One region of the Bacillus mojavensis genome, then DNA from elsewhere that is predicted to be linked to it. Evidence: a T-box and tRNA genes for the amino acid it is inferred to sense, from the RefSeq annotation. Region 1 holds a T-box; the other regions hold tRNA genes.
The links. A T-box is a leader RNA that pairs with one kind of tRNA and senses whether it is charged. The one in region 1 lies ahead of ileS (isoleucine--tRNA ligase), so its partner is inferred to be a tRNA-Ile.

Region 2: it encodes a tRNA-Ile, which carries the amino acid that the T-box ahead of ileS (isoleucine--tRNA ligase) is inferred to sense. The anticodon was not compared.
Region 3: it encodes a tRNA-Ile, which carries the amino acid that the T-box ahead of ileS (isoleucine--tRNA ligase) is inferred to sense. The anticodon was not compared.

What each region holds. Positions count from the first base shown of each region.
Region 1 is NZ_CP051464.1:1,613,537-1,619,862, forward strand. Features, by position in the region: gene pgeF (peptidoglycan editing factor PgeF) at 1-708, shown strand, start outside; gene HC660_RS08380 (YggS family pyridoxal phosphate-dependent enzyme) at 715-1,407, shown strand; gene sepF (cell division protein SepF) at 1,404-1,856, shown strand; gene HC660_RS08390 (YggT family protein) at 1,863-2,135, shown strand; gene HC660_RS08395 (YlmH family RNA-binding protein) at 2,196-2,969, shown strand; gene divIVA (septum site-determining protein DivIVA) at 3,064-3,558, shown strand; T-box leader at 3,621-3,848, shown strand; gene ileS (isoleucine--tRNA ligase) at 3,900-6,326, shown strand, end outside.
Region 2 is NZ_CP051464.1:28,371-34,696, reverse strand. Features, by position in the region: rRNA gene HC660_RS00170 (23S ribosomal RNA) at 1-2,766, opposite strand, end outside; tRNA gene HC660_RS00165 (tRNA-Ala) at 2,848-2,923, opposite strand; tRNA gene HC660_RS00160 (tRNA-Ile) at 2,936-3,012, opposite strand; rRNA gene HC660_RS00155 (16S ribosomal RNA) at 3,114-4,662, opposite strand; gene bofA (sigma-K factor-processing regulator BofA) at 4,910-5,173, opposite strand; gene HC660_RS00145 (YaaL family protein) at 5,240-5,464, opposite strand; gene recR (recombination protein RecR) at 5,483-6,079, opposite strand; gene HC660_RS00135 (YbaB/EbfC family nucleoid-associated protein) at 6,094-6,326, opposite strand, start outside.
Region 3 is NZ_CP051464.1:9,850-16,175, reverse strand. Features, by position in the region: gene guaB (IMP dehydrogenase) at 1-521, opposite strand, end outside; gene HC660_RS00065 (YaaC family protein) at 642-1,592, shown strand; rRNA gene rrf (5S ribosomal RNA) at 1,630-1,745, opposite strand; rRNA gene HC660_RS00055 (23S ribosomal RNA) at 1,799-4,726, opposite strand; tRNA gene HC660_RS00050 (tRNA-Ala) at 4,808-4,883, opposite strand; tRNA gene HC660_RS00045 (tRNA-Ile) at 4,896-4,972, opposite strand; rRNA gene HC660_RS00040 (16S ribosomal RNA) at 5,074-6,326, opposite strand, start outside.

The DNA of each region.
Region 1 (6,326 bases):
AAACCTTTTGAGTCGTTAAATACAGGATTGCACGTTCATGACAAAGATGCAGATGTGGTTAAAAATCGTGAATATATAGCCGATATGTTTAATATTGATTTGCAGTCTTGGGTATTTGCTGACCAGACACACGACAATCGCGTCCAAAAAGTGACGCAGAGGGACAGGGGCAAAGGCGCCCGTGAGTATCAATCAGCTTTTAAAGCAACAGACGGGCTCTATACAAATGATAAAAATGTATTCCTGGCATTATGCTTTGCTGATTGTGTGCCTCTTTTCTTTTTCGATCCGGTGAAATCGCTTGTCGGGGTCGCTCATGCCGGATGGAAAGGCACGGTCAAACAGATTGGCAGAGAAATGGTGAAACAATGGACCGAACAGGAGGGCTCGAAGCTTTCTGATATATACGCTGTTGTCGGACCGTCTATCTGCGGTGCGTGCTATACCGTGGATGATCGTGTGATGAATGCTGTCCGCGCATTGCCGTTTTCAGCAGAGCGTGCCGTAAATCAGACGGGGCAGGGGCAGTATCAGCTTGATCTGAAAGAGCTGAATCGACTCATACTGATTGACAGCGGTTTGGCAAATGAGCAGATTTCTGTCAGCGGTTTATGTACGGAAAGTGAGCCATCACTTTTCTTTTCCCACCGGCGCGATCAGGGGAAAACAGGACGGATGATGTCCTTTATCGGAATGAAGGAGGCATAAAAGATCTTGCGTGTTGTTGATCATTTACGACATATAAACGAACGAATAAACGAAGCATGTAACAGATCGGGCCGCAGCTCCGATGAAGTTACGGTTATTGCAGTCACAAAATATGTCTCGCCAGAAAGAGCACAGGAGGCGGTCGATGCGGGCATCACGTGCCTCGGAGAGAACCGGGACGCCGAGCTGCTTCGCAAACAGGAAATCATAAAAGGAAATGTGGAATGGCATTTTATCGGCAGCCTTCAATCAAGAAAAGTAAAAGCTGTCGTCAATTCTGTTTCCTATATTCACTCTCTGGACCGGCTTTCATTAGCGAAAGAAATTGAAAAACGGGCTGAAGGTGCTGTCCAATGCTTTGTGCAGGTCAATACCTCGCTTGAGCCCTCTAAACACGGCATGAAAAAAGAAGAAGTGATACCCTTCATACAGGAGCTTTCCGGCTTTGATCACATCGTTGTGGCCGGACTGATGACTATGGCTCCTCTGACTGATGACCAAGATCAGATCAGAAGCTGTTTCCGAGCGCTGAGAGAACTTCGTGATCAGGTTCAAGAGCTGAAACAGCCGAACGCTCCATGTACAGAACTGTCGATGGGCATGTCAAATGATTTTGAAATCGCGATTGAAGAAGGGGCTACTTATATTAGAATCGGCTCATCGTTAGTCGGAAATGAAACAGGGGGTGTACAGCAATGAGTATGAAAAATAAACTGAAAAACTTTTTCTCGATGGATGAAGAAGAATACGAATACGAATATATTGAAACTGAGCGGGATTCTCATGAGGAACAGGAACAAAAAGAAAAACCTGCTTATAATGCCGGTAAACCAGCAGCCAAACAGAACGTGGTAAGCTTGCAAAGTGTTCAGAAATCCTCTAAAGTGGTGTTGAGTGAGCCGCGCGTTTATGCGGAGGCGCAGGAAATAGCCGACCATCTGAAGAACAGGCGGGCAGTTGTCGTCAATCTTCAGCGGATACAGCATGACCAGGCGAAACGGATTGTTGACTTCTTAAGCGGAACCGTTTACGCCATTGGCGGCGATATCCAAAGAATTGGTTCAGATATTTTCCTATGCACGCCTGACAACGTAGATGTATCAGGCACAATTTCTGAGCTCATATCTGAAGACGATCAGAGGTGGTAAAGCGAGATGATCCTTTATCAAGTTTTTTCGGTTTTAAGCTTATTAATTACAATATACTCATTTGCCCTGATCATATATATTTTTATGTCATGGGTGCCGAGTACGAGGGAAACAGGAGTCGGACGTTTTTTAGCTTCGATCTGTGAACCATATCTCGAGCCATTCAGAAAAATTATCCCCCCAATTGCAATGCTGGATATTTCACCAATCGTAGCCATTCTCGTGCTGCGGTTTGCGACAACCGGCCTGTGGGGGCTTTATCGCATGATTGCCTTTTAAGGTGACAGTTTGATAGGGGCTTGGCTGCTGCCAAGCCTCTTTACATAGAAGGGAAAGACGATGAGCGATATTTATCAGCACTTCAGAAAAGACGAGCGTGCCTTTATCGATCAGGCACTCGAATGGAAAAGAATTGTCCAGGAGCAGTACCGGATGAAGCTGACCGACTTTTTAGATCCCCGGGAACAGGTCATTCTCGCTGCTGTCACGGGACAGGCAGATGTAGGACTGGCTTTTTGCGGCGGCTATGGCAGAGCGGAGCGAAAACGGGCAATTTTATATCCTGAGTATATCACGCCGGAAGAATCAGATTTTGAGCTTCAGGCGTTTGACGTCCGCTATGCTGAAAAATTTGTGACGGTCGATCACCGGTCTCTTCTTGGTTCATTAATGGGAATCGGCCTGAAGCGGCAAAAGTTTGGAGATTTAGTGTTTTCAGAGACGGCAGTGCAAATCATTGTCTCAGCTGAAACAGCCGATTTTGTTGCAGCTCAGCTTACCCAAGCCGGAAAAGCCGCGGTCAAGCTTGAGAAAATTGACTTGTCAGACCTTAAAATTCCCGCACTAGATGTCGAAATAAGAGATGATACCGTTTCTTCTTTAAGGCTTGACGCAGTCTGCGCCTCTATGAGCAGGCAATCACGCCAGAAATCACAAACGCTGGTGAAAAACGGTCTTGTAAAAGTGAACTGGAAGGTTGTTGAAGATCCTTCTTACCAGGTTGCTGAAGGGGACATGCTCTCTATCAGGGGCTTTGGCCGCTGCAGTCTGACAAAAATCGAAGGGAAAACCAAAAAAGACAAGTGGAGAGTCACGTTTGAACGACAAAAATAGTCGGTTTTTCAGTTTTTTTCTCCATCTGTGTTGAATTTGCTTTATAATGTGAACTAGATAACCGTACTGAAATGTAAAAAATGGAGGTGGCATCATGCCATTAACGCCGAATGATATTCACAATAAGACGTTTACAAAAAGTTTTCGCGGATATGATGAAGACGAGGTAAATGAATTTCTGAGCCAAGTCAGAAAAGATTACGAAATTGTTCTCCGTAAAAAAACAGAGCTTGAAGCGAAAGTGAATGAGCTAGATGAAAGAATCGGGCACTTTGCCAACATTGAAGAAACGCTGAATAAATCGATTCTGGTTGCCCAAGAAGCAGCTGAGGACGTAAAGCGCAATTCTCAAAAGGAAGCAAAGCTGATTGTTCGGGAAGCGGAGAAAAACGCTGACCGCATCATCAATGAGTCTTTATCGAAATCAAGAAAAATCGCAATGGAAATCGAAGAACTGAAAAAACAGTCTAAAGTGTTCAGAACACGTTTCCAAATGCTGATCGAAGCGCAGCTTGATCTTCTGAAAAATGATGATTGGGATCATCTGCTCGAATATGAAGTCGACGCTGTGTTTGAGGAAAAGGAATAAATTCTCTGATTACCTTGACATTTTCTTAGCTTGTCGAATATAATACGTTCATAAATTCAGATGAAAAGACGGTTGAAAGGGACAGTCATGTTTCCATCATGCCTTTATAGCGACCCGGAGATGGTGAAAGTCCGGGATGGCCGGAATCATGTAGATCAGCCCTTAAGTTTCCTTTCTGAACTCACAGTAGGTTAGGACGTTCATCACGTTACGATGCTCGAGAGGAAAAAGCGTAAGCCTGGCTTTTTCTAAAAGGGTGGTACCGCGAGATAAGCTTTCTCGTCCCTTATGGGATGAGAGGGCTTTTTTTATTTTCTGAAAAAATTGGTGGAGGAATGAAAATGGATTACAAAGACACGCTCTTAATGCCGAAAACAGATTTTCCGATGCGAGGCAATTTGCCAAACCGTGAGCCTGACATGCAAAAGAAATGGGAGGAGCAGGATATCTACAGTCTAGTACAGGAACGGACGAAGGACCGCCCGAAATTTGTTTTACATGACGGACCTCCGTACGCAAACGGCGATATCCACATGGGCCACGCGCTTAACAAAATTTTAAAGGACTTCATCGTCCGCTACAAATCAATGAGCGGGTACAACGCACCATATGTACCGGGCTGGGATACACATGGATTGCCGATTGAAACAGCTCTTACAAAAAACAAAAAAGTGAACCGCAAAGAAATGTCAGTAGCTGAATTCCGCAAGCTATGCGAAGAATATGCATGGAAGCAAATTGAGGGTCAGCGTGAGCAGTTCAAGCGTCTCGGAGTCCGCGGTGACTGGGAAAATCCATATGTGACACTGAAACCGGAATATGAAGCACAGCAAATCCGCGTTTTCGGTGAGATGGCAAAACGAGGCTACATTTATAAAGGCCTTAAACCGGTTAACTGGTCACCTTCAAGTGAGTCTGCTTTAGCTGAAGCGGAAATCGAATATCAAGACAAACGCTCAGCATCTATTTACGTCGCGTTTGGCGTGAAAGACGGAAAAGGAGTGCTTGAAAACGGTGAGCGCATCATCATTTGGACAACAACGCCTTGGACGATCCCTGCAAACCTCGGCATTTCGGTGCATCCTGATCTAGAATACAGCGTGATTGCAGTCGGTGATGATCGCTTTGTTGTAGCAAGTGCACTGGTTGAAGCTGTAGCTTCTGCATGCGGCTTTGAGCAGTATGAAGTGACAAGAACGATCAAAGGGAAAGATCTCGAAAATATTATCGCTGAACACCCGCTATACGGCAGAGATTCACTCGTTATGCTTGGCGATCACGTGACAACTGACGCCGGAACAGGCTGTGTTCATACAGCACCGGGACATGGGGAAGATGACTTTATCATTGGCCAAAAATACGGCTTAGACGTCCTTTGTCCGGTTGATGAAAAAGGTGTGATGACAAGCGAAGCTCCTGGCTTTGAAGGTATGTTCTATGATGATGCAAACAAAGTGATCACACAGCAGCTCGAAGAAAAAGGCGCGCTCGTGAAGCTTGAATTCATTACACACTCCTATCCGCACGATTGGAGAACAAAGAAACCAACCATTTTCAGAGCAACTGCGCAATGGTTTGCGTCTATTAAAGATTTCAGATCAGACCTGCTGGATGCCATTAAAGAAACCAAATGGGTTCCTGAATGGGGCGAGCAGCGTTTGCACAATATGGTGCGTGACCGCGGCGACTGGTGTATTTCCAGACAGCGTGCATGGGGTGTGCCGATTCCGGTATTTTATGCTGAAAACGGTGAGCCAATCATCACAGATGAAACGATTGAGCACGTTTCAGAATTGTTTAGAAAACATGGCTCGAACATTTGGTTTGAAAAAGAAGCGAAGGATCTTCTTCCGGAAGGCTTTACGCATCCTGGTAGCCCGAACGGCACATTTACAAAAGAACAGGACATCATGGATGTTTGGTTTGATTCTGGTTCTTCCCACCAAGCGGTGCTTGAAGAGCGCGAGGATCTCGTTCGGCCGGCTGATTTATACCTTGAAGGCTCTGACCAATACCGGGGCTGGTTTAACTCATCTCTATCAACAGCAGTAGCCGTAACAGGAAAAGCGCCATATAAAGGTGTGCTCAGCCATGGATTTGCACTGGATGGAGAAGGACGCAAAATGAGTAAATCCATCGGTAACGTTGTGGTTCCAGCAAAAGTTATGAAACAGCTTGGCGCCGACATTTTGAGATTATGGGTGTCTTCTGTTGACTACCAGGCGGATGTTCGCGTCTCTGATGCGATTCTGAAGCAGGTTGCTGAAGTATACCGTAAAATCCGCAACACGTTCCGTTTCCTTCACGGCAACCTATTCGATTTTGATCCAAAAACAAATGCGGTGGCTGTGGAAGATCTTCGTGAAGTCGATCAGTATATGCTGATTAAGCTAAACAAACTGATTGATAAAGTGAAAAAAGCGTATGACGAGTACGAATTTGCGGTTGTGTATCACAGCATCCACAATTTCTGTACAATTGAATTAAGCTCATTCTATCTGGATTTCGCTAAGGATATTGTATACATTGAGCATGCGGATCATCCGGATAGACGCAGCATGCAGACTGTATTCTATGAAACGCTGCTTGCATTAGTGAAGCTTACAGCGCCGATTCTGCCTCATACTGCTGACGAATTGTGGTCTCACTTAACATTTGTTGACGAGCAAAGCGTTCAGCTGACAGATATGCCGGAAACGATTGCGGTTCCAAACAGCGAAGCGACAGAAGATAAGTTTGACCGTTTTATGTCTCTTCGTGATGATGTG
Region 2 (6,326 bases), 1.6 Mb from region 1:
CCCGTCCGCACATAGCTACCCAGCGATGCCCTTGGCAGAACAACTGGTACACCAGCGGTGCGTCCATCCCGGTCCTCTCGTACTAAGGACAGCTCCTCTCAAATTTCCTGCGCCCGCGACGGATAGGGACCGAACTGTCTCACGACGTTCTGAACCCAGCTCGCGTACCGCTTTAATGGGCGAACAGCCCAACCCTTGGGACCGACTACAGCCCCAGGATGCGATGAGCCGACATCGAGGTGCCAAACCTCCCCGTCGATGTGGACTCTTGGGGGAGATAAGCCTGTTATCCCCGGGGTAGCTTTTATCCGTTGAGCGATGGCCCTTCCATGCGGAACCACCGGATCACTAAGCCCGACTTTCGTCCCTGCTCGACTTGTAGGTCTCGCAGTCAAGCTCCCTTGTGCCTTTACACTCTGCGAATGATTTCCAACCATTCTGAGGGAACCTTTGGGCGCCTCCGTTACCTTTTAGGAGGCGACCGCCCCAGTCAAACTGCCCACCTGACACTGTCTCCCCGCCCGATAAGGGCGGCGGGTTAGAAGGTCAATACAGCCAGGGTAGTATCCCACCGATGCCTCCACCGAAGCTGGCGCTCCGGTTTCCAAGGCTCCTACCTATCCTGTACAAGCTGTACCAACATTCAATATCAGGCTGCAGTAAAGCTCCACGGGGTCTTTCCGTCCTGTCGCGGGTAACCTGCATCTTCACAGGTACTATAATTTCACCGAGTCTCTCGTTGAGACAGTGCCCAGATCGTTGCGCCTTTCGTGCGGGTCGGAACTTACCCGACAAGGAATTTCGCTACCTTAGGACCGTTATAGTTACGGCCGCCGTTTACTGGGGCTTCAATTCGCACCTTCGCTTACGCTAAGCGCTCCTCTTAACCTTCCAGCACCGGGCAGGCGTCAGCCCCTATACTTCGCCTTACGGCTTCGCAGAGACCTGTGTTTTTGCTAAACAGTCGCCTGGGCCTATTCACTGCGGCTCTCTCGGGCTTGCACCCTAACAGAGCACCCCTTCTCCCGAAGTTACGGGGTCATTTTGCCGAGTTCCTTAACGAGAGTTCTCTCGATCACCTTAGGATTCTCTCCTCGCCTACCTGTGTCGGTTTGCGGTACGGGCACCTCTCACCTCGCTAGAGGCTTTTCTTGGCAGTGTGGAATCAGGAACTTCGCTACTAAATTTCGCTCGCCATCACAGCTCAGCCTTATGGGAAACGGATTTGCCTATTTCCCAGCCTAACTGCTTGGACGCGGATATCCAATACCGCGCTTACCCTATCCTCCTGCGTCCCCCCATTGCTCAAATGGTGAGGAGGTGGTACAGGAATATCAACCTGTTGTCCATCGCCTACGCCTTTCGGCCTCGGCTTAGGTCCCGACTAACCCTGAGCGGACGAGCCTTCCTCAGGAAACCTTAGGCATTCGGTGGAGGGGATTCTCACCCCTCTTTCGCTACTCATACCGGCATTCTCACTTCTAAGCGCTCCACCAGTCCTTCCGGTCTGGCTTCACAGCCCTTAGAACGCTCTCCTACCACTGTTCGAAGAACAGTCCGCAGCTTCGGTGATACGTTTAGCCCCGGTACATTTTCGGCGCAGAGTCACTCGACCAGTGAGCTATTACGCACTCTTTAAATGGTGGCTGCTTCTAAGCCAACATCCTGGTTGTCTAAGCAACTCCACATCCTTTTCCACTTAACGTATACTTTGGGACCTTAGCTGGCGGTCTGGGCTGTTTCCCTTTCGACTACGGATCTTATCACTCGCAGTCTGACTCCCAAGGATAAGTCATTGGCATTCGGAGTTTGACTGAATTCGGTAACCCGGTAGGGGCCCCTAGTCCAATCAGTGCTCTACCTCCAAGACTCTTACCTTGAGGCTAGCCCTAAAGCTATTTCGGAGAGAACCAGCTATCTCCAGGTTCGATTGGCATTTCACCCCTACCCACACCTCATCCCCGCACTTTTCAACGTGCGTGGGTTCGGGCCTCCATTCAGTGTTACCTGAACTTCACCCTGGACATGGGTAGATCACCTGGTTTCGGGTCTACGACCACGTACTCATGCGCCCTATTCAGACTCGCTTTCGCTGCGGCTCCGCATCTTCTGCTTAACCTTGCACGGGATCGTAACTCGCCGGTTCATTCTACAAAAGGCACGCCATCACCCGTTAACGGGCTCTGACTACTTGTAGGCACACGGTTTCAGGATCTCTTTCACTCCCCTTCCGGGGTGCTTTTCACCTTTCCCTCACGGTACTGGTTCACTATCGGTCACTAGGGAGTATTTAGCCTTGGGAGATGGTCCTCCCGGATTCCGACGGAATTTCACGTGTTCCGCCGTACTCAGGATCCACTCTGGAGAGAACGAAGTTTTGACTACAGGGCTGTTACCTTCTATGGCGGGCCTTTCCAGACCTCTTCATCTACCTCGTTCCTTTGTAACTCCGTATAGAGTGTCCTACAACCCCAAGAGGCAAGCCTCTTGGTTTGGGCTAATCCCGTTTCGCTCGCCGCTACTCAGGGAATCGCATTTGCTTTCTCTTCCTCCGGGTACTTAGATGTTTCAGTTCCCCGGGTCTGCCTTCTCATATCCTATGAATTCAGATATGGATACCACTCCATTACGAGTGGTGGGTTTCCCCATTCGGAAATCTCCGGATCAAAGCTTGCTTACAGCTCCCCGAAGCATATCGGTGTTCGTCCCGTCCTTCATCGGCTCCTAGTGCCAAGGCATCCACCGTGCGCCCTTTCTAACTTAACCGTTAAAAAGAATCACTATGTGATATCTTGTGTTACTAATTGAATGTGATGTCTACTGTTATCTAGTTTTCAAAGAACACGTTGGTGGAGCCTAGCGGGATCGAACCGCTGACCTCCTGCGTGCAAAGCAGGCGCTCTCCCAGCTGAGCTAAGGCCCCATTTGTATAAGATGGTGGGCCTGAGTGGACTCGAACCACCGACCTCACGCTTATCAGGCGTGCGCTCTAACCAGCTGAGCTACAGGCCCATCTTAACTTATTCAAGGAACAAAGTTCCTTCAAAACTAAACAAGACAGGGAACGTTCTGTTTATAAGACCCAAGGCCTTATATTCCGTAAATATCCTTAGAAAGGAGGTGATCCAGCCGCACCTTCCGATACGGCTACCTTGTTACGACTTCACCCCAATCATCTGTCCCACCTTCGGCGGCTGGCTCCATAAAGGTTACCTCACCGACTTCGGGTGTTACAAACTCTCGTGGTGTGACGGGCGGTGTGTACAAGGCCCGGGAACGTATTCACCGCGGCATGCTGATCCGCGATTACTAGCGATTCCAGCTTCACGCAGTCGAGTTGCAGACTGCGATCCGAACTGAGAACAGATTTGTGGGATTGGCTTAACCTCGCGGTTTCGCTGCCCTTTGTTCTGTCCATTGTAGCACGTGTGTAGCCCAGGTCATAAGGGGCATGATGATTTGACGTCATCCCCACCTTCCTCCGGTTTGTCACCGGCAGTCACCTTAGAGTGCCCAACTGAATGCTGGCAACTAAGATCAAGGGTTGCGCTCGTTGCGGGACTTAACCCAACATCTCACGACACGAGCTGACGACAACCATGCACCACCTGTCACTCTGCCCCGAAGGGGACGTCCTATCTCTAGGATTGTCAGAGGATGTCAAGACCTGGTAAGGTTCTTCGCGTTGCTTCGAATTAAACCACATGCTCCACCGCTTGTGCGGGCCCCCGTCAATTCCTTTGAGTTTCAGTCTTGCGACCGTACTCCCCAGGCGGAGTGCTTAATGCGTTAGCTGCAGCACTAAGGGGCGGAAACCCCCTAACACTTAGCACTCATCGTTTACGGCGTGGACTACCAGGGTATCTAATCCTGTTCGCTCCCCACGCTTTCGCTCCTCAGCGTCAGTTACAGACCAGAGAGTCGCCTTCGCCACTGGTGTTCCTCCACATCTCTACGCATTTCACCGCTACACGTGGAATTCCACTCTCCTCTTCTGCACTCAAGTTCCCCAGTTTCCAATGACCCTCCCCGGTTGAGCCGGGGGCTTTCACATCAGACTTAAGGAACCGCCTGCGAGCCCTTTACGCCCAATAATTCCGGACAACGCTTGCCACCTACGTATTACCGCGGCTGCTGGCACGTAGTTAGCCGTGGCTTTCTGGTTAGGTACCGTCAAGGTACCGCCCTATTTGAACGGTACTTGTTCTTCCCTAACAACAGAGCTTTACGATCCGAAAACCTTCATCACTCACGCGGCGTTGCTCCGTCAGACTTTCGTCCATTGCGGAAGATTCCCTACTGCTGCCTCCCGTAGGAGTCTGGGCCGTGTCTCAGTCCCAGTGTGGCCGATCACCCTCTCAGGTCGGCTACGCATCGTTGCCTTGGTGAGCCGTTACCTCACCAACTAGCTAATGCGCCGCGGGTCCATCTGTAAGTGGTAGCCGAAGCCACCTTTTATGTTTGAACCATGCGGTTCAAACAAGCATCCGGTATTAGCCCCGGTTTCCCGGAGTTATCCCAGTCTTACAGGCAGGTTACCCACGTGTTACTCACCCGTCCGCCGCTAACATCAGGGAGCAAGCTCCCATCTGTCCGCTCGACTTGCATGTATTAGGCACGCCGCCAGCGTTCGTCCTGAGCCAGGATCAAACTCTCCGATAAAGTAGTTTGACTGACTACGCACATCGCTGTGCGATTTTATAATAAAACTTGAATTAACAGGTACGTTTTGTCTTGTTTAGTTTTCAAAGAACTTTGCAATCGCTCTTTAAGCGACTTTATTATCATAACATTTTCTGCTGTTTCCGTCAACAACTTTTTTTCGTAATTTCTTTAAAAAGTTTATCCGTCATCAGCGACGTATATTAGAATAACACCCTTACGTCTTAAAGTCAATATATAATATGAATTAAACAATAAAATGCTTAATCACTACTAACGCTGCTATTCCCGGTATGCCCAAAATTCCGCTTATGGCTGTTGTGACAATATTAATCGGCACATGGATGCCAAGGCTGCCTCCGAACATGTTCACACATACCAACAACAAAGCACCCGCTACACATTTAACAGCAGTTATACCAATCCACTTTAGCGGCTTTGCAGGTGAACCTGATAAAAACAGAAGAATAACTAGTCCTAAAATAATCCCTATAATGAAAATAGGCTCCATGAATCTTCTCATCCCCTTCGCTTGTTCTAGTACAAGCTTATGAGAAGATCCAGGAGTTTAGACCACTTACTTCCACCGGCTGATTGTCAAATTTCGCTGTTTCGCTTCCCTCAAGTAAAAAAAATACTTCGCTTCAGCTACTTTCAGCTCGCATAAAACCTCAGCTGATGGCTCAAGGCTTTTTTCGACCAGCTTCTTTTGCCTATTCCACTCTTCCTTTTGCTTAAAAAGCTGCTCGATTAGTTTTTCATCAAACTCTCTTCTCAATGTTTTCTTGCGAAGAAAACCCATGGATCGCTTTTTCCTCCCTTACAATTCACGTCTTCCTTCAAGTGCTTTAGAAAGAGTGACCTCATCAGCATATTCCAAGTCACCGCCGACGGGCAGTCCGTGGGCAATACGGGAGAGCTTAATACCAGATGGCTTCAAGAGCCTTGATATATACATCGCTGTTGCTTCCCCTTCTATATTAGGGTTTGTTGCGAGAATCACTTCTGTCACTTGATCATCCTGTAATCGTTTTAACAATTCTGGTATCTTTATATCCTCTGGTCCGATGCCGTCCATTGGGGAAATGGCGCCGTGGAGAACATGATACTGTCCGTTGTATTCTTTCATTTTCTCCATAGCAATAACATCCTTAGGGTCTTGCACAACACAGATAATGGACTTATCCCTTCTTGTATCTTCACATATATAACAAGGGTCCTGATCTGTAATATGCCCGCAAACTGAACAATATGTCAGATTGCGTTTCGCATTTACCAATGCCTTCGCAAAATCTAATACCACATCTTCTTTCATACCTAGAACAAAAAAAGCCAGACGAACCGCTGTTTTCGGTCCGATCCCTGGCAATTTCATAAAGCTGTCGATCAGCTTTGATATTGGTTCAGGATATTGCATTTTCTTTTATCCCCCTAGAACAAACCTGGCATGTTCATTCCTTTTGTAAATTGACCCATTGTTTCGTTTGTGATCTCGTCAACTTTTTTCAAGGCTTCATTTGTTGCAGCAAGCACTAAATCCTGAAGCATTTCGATATCTTCCGGGTCAACTACATCTTCATTAATGATGACATCCAGAATTTCTTTTTGCCCGTTTGCTTTTACTGTTACCATACCGCCGCCTGCAGTTCCTTCAACTACCTTTT
Region 3 (6,326 bases), 1.6 Mb from region 1:
GCTTCGTCTAAAGTCGTTCCAACCGGTGCAGTGACAAGTTCTTCTTTTGTCATGACATCGCTGATTTTCATTGAGTAATCAGAAATAAAGCGAAGGTCGCGGTTCGTGATGATTCCGACAAGCTTTTGGTCTTCTTCGTTATCTACAATCGGAACACCGGAAATTCTGTATTTCCCCATCAAATGCTCCGCATCATAAACTTGGTGATCAGGAGTTAAAAAGAAGGGATTTGTAATAACGCCTCGTTCAGAGCGTTTTACTTTATCAACTTGTTCAGCCTGCTGCTCGATCGACATATTTTTATGAATAATGCCCAAGCCGCCCTGTCTAGCCATTGCAATTGCCATTGCTGATTCTGTTACAGTATCCATACCTGCACTGATGACAGGAATATTCAGCTTTAACGTCTTTGTAAGTTCAACAGATAAATCCACATCACGCGGAAGTACCTCTGACTTAGCTGGTACAAGCAGCACATCGTCGAACGTTAAGCCTTCTTTTGAAAATTTACTTTCCCACATTAGTAAATCCCCCTCTTTTCGGCAAAATATTATATGTAGATTATCAACAAGCCAAGAGCATGTCAAGGAACCCAAAAAGAGTTGAAATATTTAGATAACGGAAAGGAATTAGAAATACATATGACATATCATGAATGGAAAGACTTAGCGCTATTTTATTCCGTAGAATCAACCCAGAAATTTCTAGAAAAAGTCTATGTCTTAAATGGTGCAGATGAGGCGAAACGGAACTCTTTTAAAAACAGCGAGCGGTTTATTTTCTTCTTGAAGCATGCTGAATCATTTTATAAGCAAGCCTCTTGCTCGCCTTTAGAAATCAAACCGATTCTTTTATTTTACGGGATGTCACAGCTGATCAAAGCCTGTCTCATCACACAGGATCCTCACTACCCAAGCCATACATCTGTTCTCGCACATGGCGTCACAGCACGTAAAAGAAAGAAGCAAAATTATTGTTTTAGCGATGATGAAGTAAAAATACAACGCAACGGATTATGTATGCACTTCATGAAACACTTATTTGGTCAATCAGGTATAGAAGATGAACGGTATACTATGAAAAAGTTATTAGCCGCTATACCAGAATTAAGTGATATTTTTTATTTCCAGAAAAAGGAACTATTTATTGCAAAGATTCGGAAGGATAAGGACTTGGTATCTATACCAGAGGATATCGTGATTCATTATAAGATGTCCGATTCACGATTTGTTGAATATATGTCTCATCATTTTCAATGGACCTTTTTGAAGAAAGATAAAGATGATCTTCAGTTCCATCTTTCACGGCAAGACATAAATCCATGGACCTCAATCAGCCTATTATTTGATATGGACAAAAGACAATATTATATTCCTTCTAAACGAGATCAATTTCTAAAACTTCCTGAAATAACAATCCACTATTTAATTTTGTACAACATAGGAATGATTGCGAGGTATGAGACAGAATGGTGGTATGAGCTATTAACGCAGCATGTTAGTGATGATTACGTGTTCATTCAGCAGTTTTTAATGGTAACGGAAAACAAATTCCCTAAATACATTTTGAAATTCCTGCAGCAATATGTATAAACAAAAAACCCAGCTCAATGAGCTGGGTTTTACCCTTGCTTGGCGGCGTCCTACTCTCACAGGGGGAAACCCCCGACTACCATCGGCGCTGAAGAGCTTAACTTCCGTGTTCGGCATGGGAACGGGTGTGACCTCTTCGCTATCGCCACCAAACAATTGAGAGTGTTCTCTCAAAACTAGATAACAGGTGTGACATCATTAGAAATTTGGTTAAGTCCTCGATCGATTAGTATCTGTCAGCTCCATGTGTCGCCACACTTCCACCTCAGACCTATCAACCTGATCATCTTTCAGGGATCTTACTTCCTTGCGGAATGGGAAATCTCATCTTGAGGGGGGCTTCATGCTTAGATGCTTTCAGCACTTATCCCGTCCGCACATAGCTACCCAGCGATGCCCTTGGCAGAACAACTGGTACACCAGCGGTGCGTCCATCCCGGTCCTCTCGTACTAAGGACAGCTCCTCTCAAATTTCCTGCGCCCGCGACGGATAGGGACCGAACTGTCTCACGACGTTCTGAACCCAGCTCGCGTACCGCTTTAATGGGCGAACAGCCCAACCCTTGGGACCGACTACAGCCCCAGGATGCGATGAGCCGACATCGAGGTGCCAAACCTCCCCGTCGATGTGGACTCTTGGGGGAGATAAGCCTGTTATCCCCGGGGTAGCTTTTATCCGTTGAGCGATGGCCCTTCCATGCGGAACCACCGGATCACTAAGCCCGACTTTCGTCCCTGCTCGACTTGTAGGTCTCGCAGTCAAGCTCCCTTGTGCCTTTACACTCTGCGAATGATTTCCAACCATTCTGAGGGAACCTTTGGGCGCCTCCGTTACCTTTTAGGAGGCGACCGCCCCAGTCAAACTGCCCACCTGACACTGTCTCCCCGCCCGATAAGGGCGGCGGGTTAGAAGGTCAATACAGCCAGGGTAGTATCCCACCGATGCCTCCACCGAAGCTGGCGCTCCGGTTTCCAAGGCTCCTACCTATCCTGTACAAGCTGTACCAACATTCAATATCAGGCTGCAGTAAAGCTCCACGGGGTCTTTCCGTCCTGTCGCGGGTAACCTGCATCTTCACAGGTACTATAATTTCACCGAGTCTCTCGTTGAGACAGTGCCCAGATCGTTGCGCCTTTCGTGCGGGTCGGAACTTACCCGACAAGGAATTTCGCTACCTTAGGACCGTTATAGTTACGGCCGCCGTTTACTGGGGCTTCAATTCGCACCTTCGCTTACGCTAAGCGCTCCTCTTAACCTTCCAGCACCGGGCAGGCGTCAGCCCCTATACTTCGCCTTACGGCTTCGCAGAGACCTGTGTTTTTGCTAAACAGTCGCCTGGGCCTATTCACTGCGGCTCTCTCGGGCTTTCACCCTAACAGAGCACCCCTTCTCCCGAAGTTACGGGGTCATTTTGCCGAGTTCCTTAACGAGAGTTCTCTCGATCACCTTAGGATTCTCTCCTCGCCTACCTGTGTCGGTTTGCGGTACGGGCACCTCTCACCTCGCTAGAGGCTTTTCTTGGCAGTGTGGAATCAGGAACTTCGCTACTAAATTTCGCTCGCCATCACAGCTCAGCCTTACGGGAAACGGATTTGCCTATTTCCCAGCCTAACTGCTTGGACGCGGATATCCAATACCGCGCTTACCCTATCCTCCTGCGTCCCCCCATTGCTCAAATGGTGAGGAGGTGGTACAGGAATATCAACCTGTTGTCCATCGCCTACGCCTTTCGGCCTCGGCTTAGGTCCCGACTAACCCTGAGCGGACGAGCCTTCCTCAGGAAACCTTAGGCATTCGGTGGAGGGGATTCTCACCCCTCTTTCGCTACTCATACCGGCATTCTCACTTCTAAGCGCTCCACCAGTCCTTCCGGTCTGGCTTCACAGCCCTTAGAACGCTCTCCTACCACTGTTCGAAGAACAGTCCGCAGCTTCGGTGATACGTTTAGCCCCGGTACATTTTCGGCGCAGAGTCACTCGACCAGTGAGCTATTACGCACTCTTTAAATGGTGGCTGCTTCTAAGCCAACATCCTGGTTGTCTAAGCAACTCCACATCCTTTTCCACTTAACGTATACTTTGGGACCTTAGCTGGCGGTCTGGGCTGTTTCCCTTTCGACTACGGATCTTATCACTCGCAGTCTGACTCCCAAGGATAAGTCATTGGCATTCGGAGTTTGACTGAATTCGGTAACCCGGTAGGGGCCCCTAGTCCAATCAGTGCTCTACCTCCAAGACTCTTACCTTGAGGCTAGCCCTAAAGCTATTTCGGAGAGAACCAGCTATCTCCAGGTTCGATTGGCATTTCACCCCTACCCACACCTCATCCCCGCACTTTTCAACGTGCGTGGGTTCGGGCCTCCATTCAGTGTTACCTGAACTTCACCCTGGACATGGGTAGATCACCTGGTTTCGGGTCTACGACCACGTACTCATGCGCCCTATTCAGACTCGCTTTCGCTGCGGCTCCGCATCTTCTGCTTAACCTTGCACGGGATCGTAACTCGCCGGTTCATTCTACAAAAGGCACGCCATCACCCGTTAACGGGCTCTGACTACTTGTAGGCACACGGTTTCAGGATCTCTTTCACTCCCCTTCCGGGGTGCTTTTCACCTTTCCCTCACGGTACTGGTTCACTATCGGTCACTAGGGAGTATTTAGCCTTGGGAGATGGTCCTCCCGGATTCCGACGGAATTTCACGTGTTCCGCCGTACTCAGGATCCACTCTGGAGAGAACGAAGTTTTGACTACAGGGCTGTTACCTTCTATGGCGGGCCTTTCCAGACCTCTTCATCTACCTCGTTCCTTTGTAACTCCGTATAGAGTGTCCTACAACCCCAAGAGGCAAGCCTCTTGGTTTGGGCTAATCCCGTTTCGCTCGCCGCTACTCAGGGAATCGCATTTGCTTTCTCTTCCTCCGGGTACTTAGATGTTTCAGTTCCCCGGGTCTGCCTTCTCATATCCTATGAATTCAGATATGGATACCACTCCATTACGAGTGGTGGGTTTCCCCATTCGGAAATCTCCGGATCAAAGCTTGCTTACAGCTCCCCGAAGCATATCGGTGTTCGTCCCGTCCTTCATCGGCTCCTAGTGCCAAGGCATCCACCGTGCGCCCTTTCTAACTTAACCGTTAAAAAGAATCACTATGTGATATCTTGTGTTACTAATTGAATGTGATGTCTACTGTTATCTAGTTTTCAAAGAACACGTTGGTGGAGCCTAGCGGGATCGAACCGCTGACCTCCTGCGTGCAAAGCAGGCGCTCTCCCAGCTGAGCTAAGGCCCCATTTGTATAAGATGGTGGGCCTGAGTGGACTCGAACCACCGACCTCACGCTTATCAGGCGTGCGCTCTAACCAGCTGAGCTACAGGCCCATCTTAACTTATTCAAGGAACAAAGTTCCTTCAAAACTAAACAAGACAGGGAACGTTCTGTTTATAAGACCCAAGGTCTTATATTCCGTAAATATCCTTAGAAAGGAGGTGATCCAGCCGCACCTTCCGATACGGCTACCTTGTTACGACTTCACCCCAATCATCTGTCCCACCTTCGGCGGCTGGCTCCATAAAGGTTACCTCACCGACTTCGGGTGTTACAAACTCTCGTGGTGTGACGGGCGGTGTGTACAAGGCCCGGGAACGTATTCACCGCGGCATGCTGATCCGCGATTACTAGCGATTCCAGCTTCACGCAGTCGAGTTGCAGACTGCGATCCGAACTGAGAACAGATTTGTGGGATTGGCTTAACCTCGCGGTTTTGCTGCCCTTTGTTCTGTCCATTGTAGCACGTGTGTAGCCCAGGTCATAAGGGGCATGATGATTTGACGTCATCCCCACCTTCCTCCGGTTTGTCACCGGCAGTCACCTTAGAGTGCCCAACTGAATGCTGGCAACTAAGATCAAGGGTTGCGCTCGTTGCGGGACTTAACCCAACATCTCACGACACGAGCTGACGACAACCATGCACCACCTGTCACTCTGCCCCCGAAGGGGACGTCCTATCTCTAGGATTGTCAGAGGATGTCAAGACCTGGTAAGGTTCTTCGCGTTGCTTCGAATTAAACCACATGCTCCACCGCTTGTGCGGGCCCCCGTCAATTCCTTTGAGTTTCAGTCTTGCGACCGTACTCCCCAGGCGGAGTGCTTAATGCGTTAGCTGCAGCACTAAGGGGCGGAAACCCCCTAACACTTAGCACTCATCGTTTACGGCGTGGACTACCAGGGTATCTAATCCTGTTCGCTCCCCACGCTTTCGCTCCTCAGCGTCAGTTACAGACCAGAGAGTCGCCTTCGCCACTGGTGTTCCTCCACATCTCTACGCATTTCACCGCTACACGTGGAATTCCACTCTCCTCTTCTGCACTCAAGTTCCCCAGTTTCCAATGACCCTCCCCGGTTGAGCCGGGGGCTTTCACATCAGACTTAAGGAACCGCCTGCGAGCCCTTTACGCCCAATAATTCCGGACAACGCTTGCCACCTACGTATTACCGCGGCTGCTGGCACGTAGTTAGCCGTGGCTTTCTGGTTAGGTACCGTCAAGGTACCGCCCTATTCGAACGGTACTTGTTCTTCCCTAACAACAGAGCTTTACGATCCGAAAACCTTCATCACTCACGCGGCGTTGCTCCGTCAGACTTTCGTCCATTGCGGAAGATTCCCTACTGCTGCCTCCCGTAGGAGTCTGGGCCGTGTCTCAGTCCCAGTGTGGCCGATCACCCTCTCAGGTC